DNA from 4 places in the Paenibacillus sp. RU5M genome. Region 1 is predicted to be linked to each of the others. Evidence: riboswitches for the same ligand, from Rfam matches in the RefSeq annotation. Region 1 holds a riboswitch; each other region holds the start of a gene.
The links. Region 1 has a riboswitch for cyclic di-AMP ahead of CRO25_RS32525 (C40 family peptidase). Riboswitches for the same ligand answer to the same signal wherever they lie in the genome.

Region 1 (2,203 bases):
CGGATGGTGCAGTCAGCTGTGGTTCCGCTGCTCCTGCGTTATCCTGACCCTGATACAGGGGAACTCAGTACGATTTTATTTAAAATGGAGAGCCAACTCGGTCTGACAACGAATCCGGAGGTTCACCGCTATTTATGGATTTTAGGGACTATGCTGCTGATACGGATTCTGATTAGCCCACTCATTCAGGCAGGGCTGCTCTACTCGCTCCAGCATTATAACCATTCGGAAGAGCGCATTCCATTCATTCGCGGTATCAAAAATTTATGGAAACCGATGCTGTTGCTCCACACCATTCGGACTATATTACTGCTGCTACCCGCTTATTGGCTCGCGCCAAAGCTCTATTCCATCTTTATGGAAGGTTTTCATTCCCTCCATCTGCTCTTGCCTGGTATTCCCTATGTTGCTGGTTGGATTGTATACGGGTGGGTTATCCATCATGTCCTACTGTACATGCAGTTTGGTATCTCAGCTCCCGATGGGGAAGGCGGAGCACGTGGTACGTTTCAAGCTATATGGATTGCACTACGCCAAGTCATCACTCTAATCGGCATTGCTGTCCTGCTGGGCGGCCTTCATCTGCTGGTCTTTGGTGCCTTTACTTCAGCTTCATGGTTACTAACCGGCTTAACTGGTCTTATACTACAACAAACGTATCCACTTGCCCGGTGCTTGCTGAGCCTGTGGAAAATATGTGCCCATTTCCGCCTATGGCAGTCCAACTCGGTCAAAGATTAAATTAAACGGTTACCATCTCTATGTAAAGTTGTATTCTTCAAATGCCGTTAAACAAGCAAACCTCGACCTTTCCCCGTCAAAGGTCGAGGTTTTTTTTGTTAATTTTGTTGTTAAACGTTGCCAAAGTGATATACCTCTGTTACAATAATCGCAGTGAGTTTTTAGTAACAACTTTGTAATCTTTACCTTCATATTTGTAACTACTTAAAATTTAATCGTCATTTCTTGATTTCGCAGGTGCATAACTAGCATAGCCAAATTCCTAGCACCTGGGAAGCGGGGGAACCAGTTATGGGTGAATTGATCTTGCAACAGAGGGATCATAGGGGACCTTCAACCGAATCCTTAAGCTAACCTCGCAGGCATTGGAAGGGGTATATCTCTTGTTTAAGAAGAAATTAACCGCAGCTGTACTCAGCCTCACATTCGCATTATCGCTTGGAGCAGGCAGCGCATTCGCAGATTCGAAAATGGACCAAGTTATTGATTCAGCAATGGGGACTACATACAAAAGCGGAGGAACAACGCTTAACGGCTTTGACTGCTCTGGATTCACAAGTTATGTATTCGACAAGCTGGGCATTGATCTGGCTCGCCAATCGAGTTCACAATTCGACATGGGTGATTCGGTATCCCGGATGGAAATGAGACCAGGTGATCTGGTATTCTTCAATACAACGGGCAAAGGTGTCTCGCACGTAGGGATCTTTGTAGGGAATGGGAAGTTTGCACACTCCTCTTCTTCCAAAGGAGTTACAATTAGCGAATTAAGCGAAAGCTATTGGGCCAACCGCTATGTTGGCGCTAAACGTATTATGAGCACGGACGCATATGAGACATTGGCCATTGAATAGGGACAAGCCGAGCAACGTCATGCTGTAACAATAACTTTACTGTAACGAAGCATAATAGAACCGTCTGGTACATTCTCCGCAGGAATGTTATCCGGCGGTTTTTTTGTGCTTCGTTTCCTTAACATATTCGGGATAGCTATCAAACCTAATTTTAACTTTTTTTAAAGCTATTTTTCATTGCTTCGCCCGTGCTCTTATAATGTTTTTACCCATCCCACTATAATATAAACGAAATTACCGGAACTTTTGTTTCACTTTTTTTCAAAAACGAGGACTTGCCAAATGAACGCCTCTTTTGTAGAGTGAAAACAAGCTTAGATATGGAATGACATATGTATATGTATATGGACAAATCAAAATCATTATAGCTTGTTCACAATGAGAGGAGCGTGCAGTTGTATGGATGAAGCCCCTGTGACGTTTCACGTTGTGCCCATGCAAGAAGAACACGCGGAACTAATCTGCGATTGGCAGTATGACCCGCCTTATAATATTTATAGCTGGCTGCCCTGGGAGCAGATGAAAGCACTTGAAGTGGAATTCGGCGATCCCAAGCTACGGAAAGAACAATATGCGGTGGTGCTGGGAGAGGATCAGCAGATTTGCGG
Region 2 (2,203 bases), on a different contig from region 1:
CGATCACTTCTTTTATCATGTTCCATTTCTTCCTTTCTAACGCAAAAAGAAGAGGAATATCCCTCTTCTCTGCCAAACGGCGGGGGAGACTGAATTCAGACCCCTCCGCCGCATATTCCGCATGAATCATTCATGCTTATATTTTATAGCATTCCCATTTCAAAGTAAAACGATTTTAGTTCGCTTCCGGCTTCACCGGACCAATCACATATACCGTCTTGCCTTTCTTCCGTCCGAAGTTCAGGGCATGCTTCACACTATCATAATACACATCAATTTTGTTGCCTTTAATGGCACCACCTGTGTCTTCCGCACGACGGAAGCCAAGGCCCTCGATATACACCCACCAGCCAATCGGAATGATTTTGGGATCAACCGCAATGGTACGTCCCTCAGTTACCCGAGTACCTGATGCTGTTTTTGTGCCGATACCGGGCTCTTCAGAAGAGTATGCCGTCATGGATACATTTTTCAACACTTTTGAATATTTAAAAGAACTGCCTGAGACGGTAATTACTTTGCTGCCCGAGGCAGCGGTTTTCTTCGAGTTCGTGGTTGTTGCTGTTTTTGTCGTGGAAGTCTGCGCCGATACCGTCTGAATCACTGGCTCTTTCACAACAGGTTTGGCTTTGGTACCAATGGCAATCACTTTATCGACGCGATTCGTTGCGACCGATTTACCCACCATTTTTTTGGAGACCAATTCTCCATCCTGAAACACTTTTTCAATATGCTGTACAAGTGTGCCTTCTTTACCGCTCACAACGACACGATTGTCGCCTTTGTACAAGCTAGGGTCAGCCGTTTTGATCACTTTATAAGCAATCGGATGTTCCACTTCCACCGTACGCTTTGTTACCCGCACTACACGGATTTTCATATCCGCTTCAATAGTGGTTCCAAGCGCCGGATATACTTTGTCTTCACTTGCAATCTGAATACCTGATTTTTTAATCGCATCTTTTACCGATGAATCGGTTGTATACAGAGTCTTGGTGTCCCCGTCTGCCGTAATATTAACTGGAACGGCCCGCTCAATAACGATGCGGTCTCCATCTGTGATAGCCCCATTCAAGGGCATGGATACCTGATCGTGAGGGCTGACTGTGATTGACTGCTCCTCCAGCATTTCCTGAAGCATTCCTGTACGAGTCTCTACCGCTTGAGCTTTGCCATCAATAACCAGTGAAATTTGTTTCCCGGCCTGACCGTAAACGACTAACAAGATCATGATTGTAAGCGCAATTGAGAAAATCGCGATCAATGCCATTTGACGCAAGTTCTCATGCTTCCACCGCAACGCGAAAGACTTACTGGATGATCGTGACTCATGGGTCTCTTCTGGTTGGAATGTGCCCACTTCTCCGTCCTCCTTCATAGCCTCGCCGTCTAAAGTAATGCATGATGTCTTTGACGCGACTATACCAAATTTTCTACAGAACACAGATCGGACCAACATAATCCGGTTCTGCACCATGAATCAATCTTCGCAACATGATGTCATCCTCCTGAATACTTACCGTATGATGACAGTATTTCTTTTATTCAAAAACAAAAAAGCCAAAGAAAGAGTTTAAGAGGAACTCTTTCGTGGCTTCCGAATGATTCTGAATATCGGAAATTCATGCACGAGGTTGCCTCTCTTTTTCCGCTTGCGAGGTTAGCTGTCGGGTTCGGGCGAAAGAGAGCCGCCCTATCTCCGGTCATCCGCTCATGGCGGACGCCCTTGAATTCACCCCGAGACCCAAAGAAGAAATCAAATACGGCTTCGCAGATTCATACGCTGCTTTTGGGTCAGCGCATGTTGCGCATCGGCTGCAATCACCGATGTTTAAGCCCTATTGGTTCCCCCGCTCTCCGTTAACGGAGACTCAGCGAGACTGATTCATGAAAGTAATGTTGTTTCATCGGAAAGTGTCCCTTTGTTCATCCCCCGAACATCTGTCCAATTTTCCGCACAACAATTCACTGAAAAGATGATATCCTGTTTCTATGCATGTTGTAAAGCGTTGTTCAAGTACGTTTTTCTAAATATTTGGTTAAAATATTGTAATATTCTTGATTTATTTGGATCAAAAAGCAAATTAACTCCGCCTAACTCACTTTTTCACCCGTTTTGCTCGATCTTTTAACGAATCCCAAATCGTTCCATGGCATTTTTGGTCGTTATTGCTGCAATTTCCTCTACCGAAATGCCTTTAAT
Region 3 (2,203 bases), on a different contig from region 1:
CAGTCTGGACGCTCTGCATCCGCAAGCTCCGGCTGGAATCTGCCATAACCCTGCAAAATCCGGATCGTGTGCATACCCAGCTTCTTAGCCGGAATAATATCATTATCAATCCTGTCGCCGATCATGACCGCTTCCTCAGGTTTGCATCCCGCCTGTTTCAACGCTACAGCATACAATTCAGGATCAGGCTTGGACACTCCTTCTTCAGCCGAACAGGCCAGCACATCCACATACTTGCGCAAGCCGTAGCTATCCAGCCGATTTTCCGTCCCCGGACTCTGATTGGCAATGATACCAATCTTATAGTGTTGCGACAACGTCTGGAGAACAGCGTCGGCTGACGCAAAAGGGCGCTCAAGCTCTTTGCGGAACTTCAGCTTCTCCTGTATCTGTTCCCGGTGCCCCTCATCGCTGATAAGGGTACGAATAGCCAATTTCATCGGCCATTGCTCGTAATTTCGGTAGGAGGCGGCAAATAGTTCTCGCACCGTCTGCATCTCCACCTGATAACCAAGCGCACAAGCTTCACGAACGAACTGACCGATAATATCATCTACCGGCTCCCATTCGTCCACGAGCGTATCCCCCACATCAAAGAACAACCATTGTATTCCACGTACATCCGGCACGCCTATTCCTCCTCGTTAGCCACAGGAAATCCATATCCCTATTTCCCAAACCATAAAAAAGAAGACCCACCAACATGCATGAGTCTCCTCAAGTTTCCGTTTATTTATGATTTCAATTATAACAGGCAGCTGACACTGGATCAATCACAGGAATAGCACTAGCCATTCAGTAGAAACCCAACTTCCCCATTCAAGGAATATACAATACGGTCTGCTCCCATTCCCCGATAGATCCCTTTGGGGTGGCTTTGTTCCGTAATGACACACAGGGACTTGGATGTCCAGGAGCGGCAGATCTGTAAATATCGACAGGTCAGGTTTAGGCTATTTTCAAAAATAAAAACATTGCCGACACTACCTTGCGGCAAAAACCATTTCTGAGCAGCAGCTGTGTTCATGCGAATGACATGCTCCACACCAATCCTCCGGAGCCTGCGCTCTTCCCCTGCACTGTTGGTCAGAACGGCAAACGGCATTTTTTTGTACATCAGCAATTTGATAAATTTACGTCCTGCTTCATTTGGAGCAGTCACTAAGATCATCTCTTTATCCATCATTCGTTCCTCCCTTGGCGTGAAAAGACAACAAAAAAGAAGCGTGGGGGACCAAGGCCTCCCGGACGCTTCTTCAATAATCCATAGCAAAAAGACACTATGAACCAGCGTACGGCTTGTTGCCTCTCCCTTTAACGCTTACGAGGTTAGCTGACGGATTCGGGCGCGAGAGTCGCCCTATTTCCGGCTGTCACCGGAAAATTCACCCCATGGATGCCTACTGTCCTGGACAGTTCATCCTGTTGGTTCCCCCGTTTCCCACCCATGAATGAATGGAAACTCAGCGATTAAAACATCGTTCTTTTATAATCATTAATCAGAGCGATATTATCGTTTGTTTCGTTTTTCATGTAAAATTTAATTTAAATTGGAATTACGATATGAATCATACACCCGTGCCATATTGGTGTAAAGTCTGCGCAGATCACCGAATCGACGGATTTTTGCCATTTCACATCAATAATAGCGCTTACAACGTATCCATTCTCCACCCATCTCATCAAAGCTCTCTAATTCTCTCTTTAGCGAAATTCAGGTAGCAAATCAGTCACAGATCATACACGACAGCTTCAAATTGAGTTAAAAAAGCAATATTAATTTTGCATTATTTAATTGTAATCAATATAATAGAAGAAAGAAGAATATGAAATGGAGGCGATTTTCATGTCAGTCTACGACTACAAAGTAAACACCCTTCGCGGTCAGGAAGTTGAAATGTCCAACTATCGTGACAAAGTACTGCTTATCGTGAATACAGCAAGCCAATGCGGCCTCACACCTCAATTCAAAGGTCTGCAAGAGCTTCAGGATAAGTTTAAAGACTCCCCATTCGAAGTTCTTGGTTTTCCAAGCAACCAGTTTGCACAGGAAAAAGGCTCTTCTGATGATATTGCCGAGTTCTGCCAGATGAACTATGGTGTTAGCTTCCCGATGTTTGAGAAGATCGATGTGAATGGTTCAAGCGCTCACCCTCTTTTCCAGCACCTTACCAAAGAAGCGCCAGGCGTACTCGGCTCCAAA
Region 4 (2,203 bases), on a different contig from region 1:
GAATATCGCGGATCATTTGTCTTTTTAAATTCCTTGGCTAATCTTCTAATTTCTGAGTATGTAGCTTTATTATCAATCGTAGATTTGGCCCACTCACCACTTGTTTCTTTGTAATCCTTCTTCCATCCCCCGTCAGGACGTTGATTCTTCAAAATATCTGAGATACTTGCTGTCGTTCCAGATGCGTCTGCAGCAGATACCTTAGCAGCAGGCTGAAATACCATTCCGACAACAGAGAAAACCATTGTACATGCCATTACCAAAGATGCAAACCTTGCTTGTGCCTTCAACATCGTTTAGAACACTCCCCAATTCATTTTCTGCAAACTGTTTTCCTTGAGCGTCTCCCCTCCTTATATTTGTTTTTAAACTCAAACTATTTCTTTTCATCCAATAAGTGGATTAGATAAAAAGAATTCTATGCAAAACAATGAATTTTGTCAATAATTGCAACAATATGTAACAAATTCTTTGTCTTAACCTTTAGGTATCGTCTAATCGAAATGTGAGAAAGCCAATAAATTATCCAATTTTTCTCCATTTGAAACAGTAGTTACTTTTTTGTCATCTATTAAAACCCAATATTCGAGTTATTTCTACATAAATAGCGATAATTCCGTTAACATTGAGATGATAAGAAGTGTTCAAAATCGGTTTGACATTTTCGCATTTATGCAATATAGTTTCAAAAGGTTACAAAAACTTAATTATTCATTTGCCGAGTTTCATGTTTGAAAACGGGGGAACCATTTTGGGTGAATTATTCTTATACATAGGAAATATAGGGAACCTTCTACCGAACCCTTAGCTAACTCCGTAGGCATCGAAGGGAGAACAAAAATTTTGAAAAAGCTTATCATCTCCATTTTTGGAGCAGCAGTTCTATTTACATCCGGTGCAGCAAGCACAGAGGCAAGCAGTATCAACACCGTCGTTAACAACATGACAGGCATACCTTACAAATGGGGCGGCACAACAATGGCCGGATTTGATTGCTCTGGATTTATGAGATATATTTTCAACAAATATAGCATTGAATTACCACGCACTTCCCAGCAACAAGCTAAGGCCGGAACTCCGGTATCCAAAGCTAATCTGCGTACTGGTGACATGGTATTCTTTAATACGATGGGCAATGGCATTTCACATACAGGTGTATATATCGGGGGCGGACAGTTCGCTCATGCTTCAAGCAGCAAGGGTGTCAGCATCACACAATTATCCAATCCTTACTTCAATGATCGTTACGTAACAGCACGCCGGGTAACAGGACAATTTATGTATAACAAAATGCTGGGCAAAATATAAGTTTGATTTGATATAGTGCAAAGAGGAGGCTCCGGGTGAATCCGGGACCTCCTCTTTGTTTGGGGCTTTTGTTTACAAATCCGGTGTGCTGTAGACTTCTATACTTAATGTAAAGCCTTCTGTACTCTCATTGCACCCTGAGACAGCGCATGGCCTCCGCCTACCGCTCCAGCCACAGCAACCGTCTCCATAATCTCCTGATCGGTCGCTCCTTTGGCACGTGCCTCTTCCACATGGTAAAACGTACATACCTCATTGTTCGCAAACAGTCCAATACCCAGCGCAATCAGCTGTTTGGTCTTGGCATCAATCGCCCCTGCCTGAAAGCATTCTCCAGTGAACTCATGATAAGACTTCACCACAGCTGGCAGCACATCGCTTAATTCACCAATCTGATCTTTATAGGCATGAACCTTATCATTCATCAGTGTCATGGTTACCGCACATCCTCTCGGCTGATATGTTACAAGCTCTCACTGTACCTATCTTCTCTCCGGAGAGGTGTAATTATGCCAAAACATCCATGGTAAATGAACCTAAATAGGCATGTCCTATTCTTCGAGCAGGCTCTCGCGTGGTTCGCTGAACAATTGATATCGGTAATTCCGATCAAGCTTGACCACACGACGATTCTGACGGCGAATGAGTACCTGCTCCCCGTCCCAAGCCACTACAATACCTGTCACATCATTGGACTGAATCTCGTCCCGTACTACCCTTACTTTTTCACCCGATAAACGCAGTGCATCCAATTGTGCATCACTGATCATATTTCCGACGCCTACTTTCCCAAAAAAATTATTTACAAAAAGAGACCTAAATGAAAAGTCATTTAGGTCTCACGTGACTGTATTGGACTGTCATGTCATTCGAAAGTATGTCCCGACTGAAAGTT

Region 2: another riboswitch for cyclic di-AMP. It lies ahead of CRO25_RS31100 (3D domain-containing protein); the one in region 1 lies ahead of CRO25_RS32525 (C40 family peptidase).
Region 3: another riboswitch for cyclic di-AMP. It lies ahead of CRO25_RS13250 (hypothetical protein); the one in region 1 lies ahead of CRO25_RS32525 (C40 family peptidase).
Region 4: another riboswitch for cyclic di-AMP. It lies ahead of CRO25_RS10090 (C40 family peptidase); the one in region 1 lies ahead of CRO25_RS32525 (C40 family peptidase).

Annotation. Positions count from the first base shown of each region.
Region 1 covers NZ_OBQM01000025.1:18,493-20,695, reverse strand. Annotated here, with positions in the region: gene CRO25_RS32530 (hypothetical protein) at 1-741, shown strand, start outside; cyclic di-AMP (ydaO/yuaA leader) riboswitch at 984-1,121, shown strand; gene CRO25_RS32525 (C40 family peptidase) at 1,125-1,595, shown strand; gene CRO25_RS32520 (GNAT family N-acetyltransferase) at 1,995-2,203, shown strand, end outside.
Region 2 covers NZ_OBQM01000020.1:51,430-53,632, forward strand. Annotated here, with positions in the region: gene rnmV (ribonuclease M5) at 1-19, opposite strand, end outside; gene CRO25_RS31100 (3D domain-containing protein) at 176-1,360, opposite strand; cyclic di-AMP (ydaO/yuaA leader) riboswitch at 1,634-1,887, opposite strand; gene CRO25_RS31105 (TatD family hydrolase) at 2,129-2,203, opposite strand, start outside.
Region 3 covers NZ_OBQM01000003.1:587,185-589,387, reverse strand. Annotated here, with positions in the region: gene CRO25_RS13255 (HAD family hydrolase) at 1-629, opposite strand, end outside; gene CRO25_RS13250 (hypothetical protein) at 788-1,183, opposite strand; cyclic di-AMP (ydaO/yuaA leader) riboswitch at 1,304-1,479, opposite strand; gene CRO25_RS13245 (glutathione peroxidase) at 1,847-2,203, shown strand, end outside.
Region 4 covers NZ_OBQM01000002.1:946,072-948,274, forward strand. Annotated here, with positions in the region: gene pelA (pectate lyase) at 1-293, opposite strand, end outside; cyclic di-AMP (ydaO/yuaA leader) riboswitch at 707-838, shown strand; gene CRO25_RS10090 (C40 family peptidase) at 844-1,308, shown strand; gene CRO25_RS10095 (carboxymuconolactone decarboxylase family protein) at 1,413-1,742, opposite strand; gene CRO25_RS10100 (hypothetical protein) at 1,860-2,078, opposite strand; gene CRO25_RS10105 (hypothetical protein) at 2,202-2,203, opposite strand, start outside.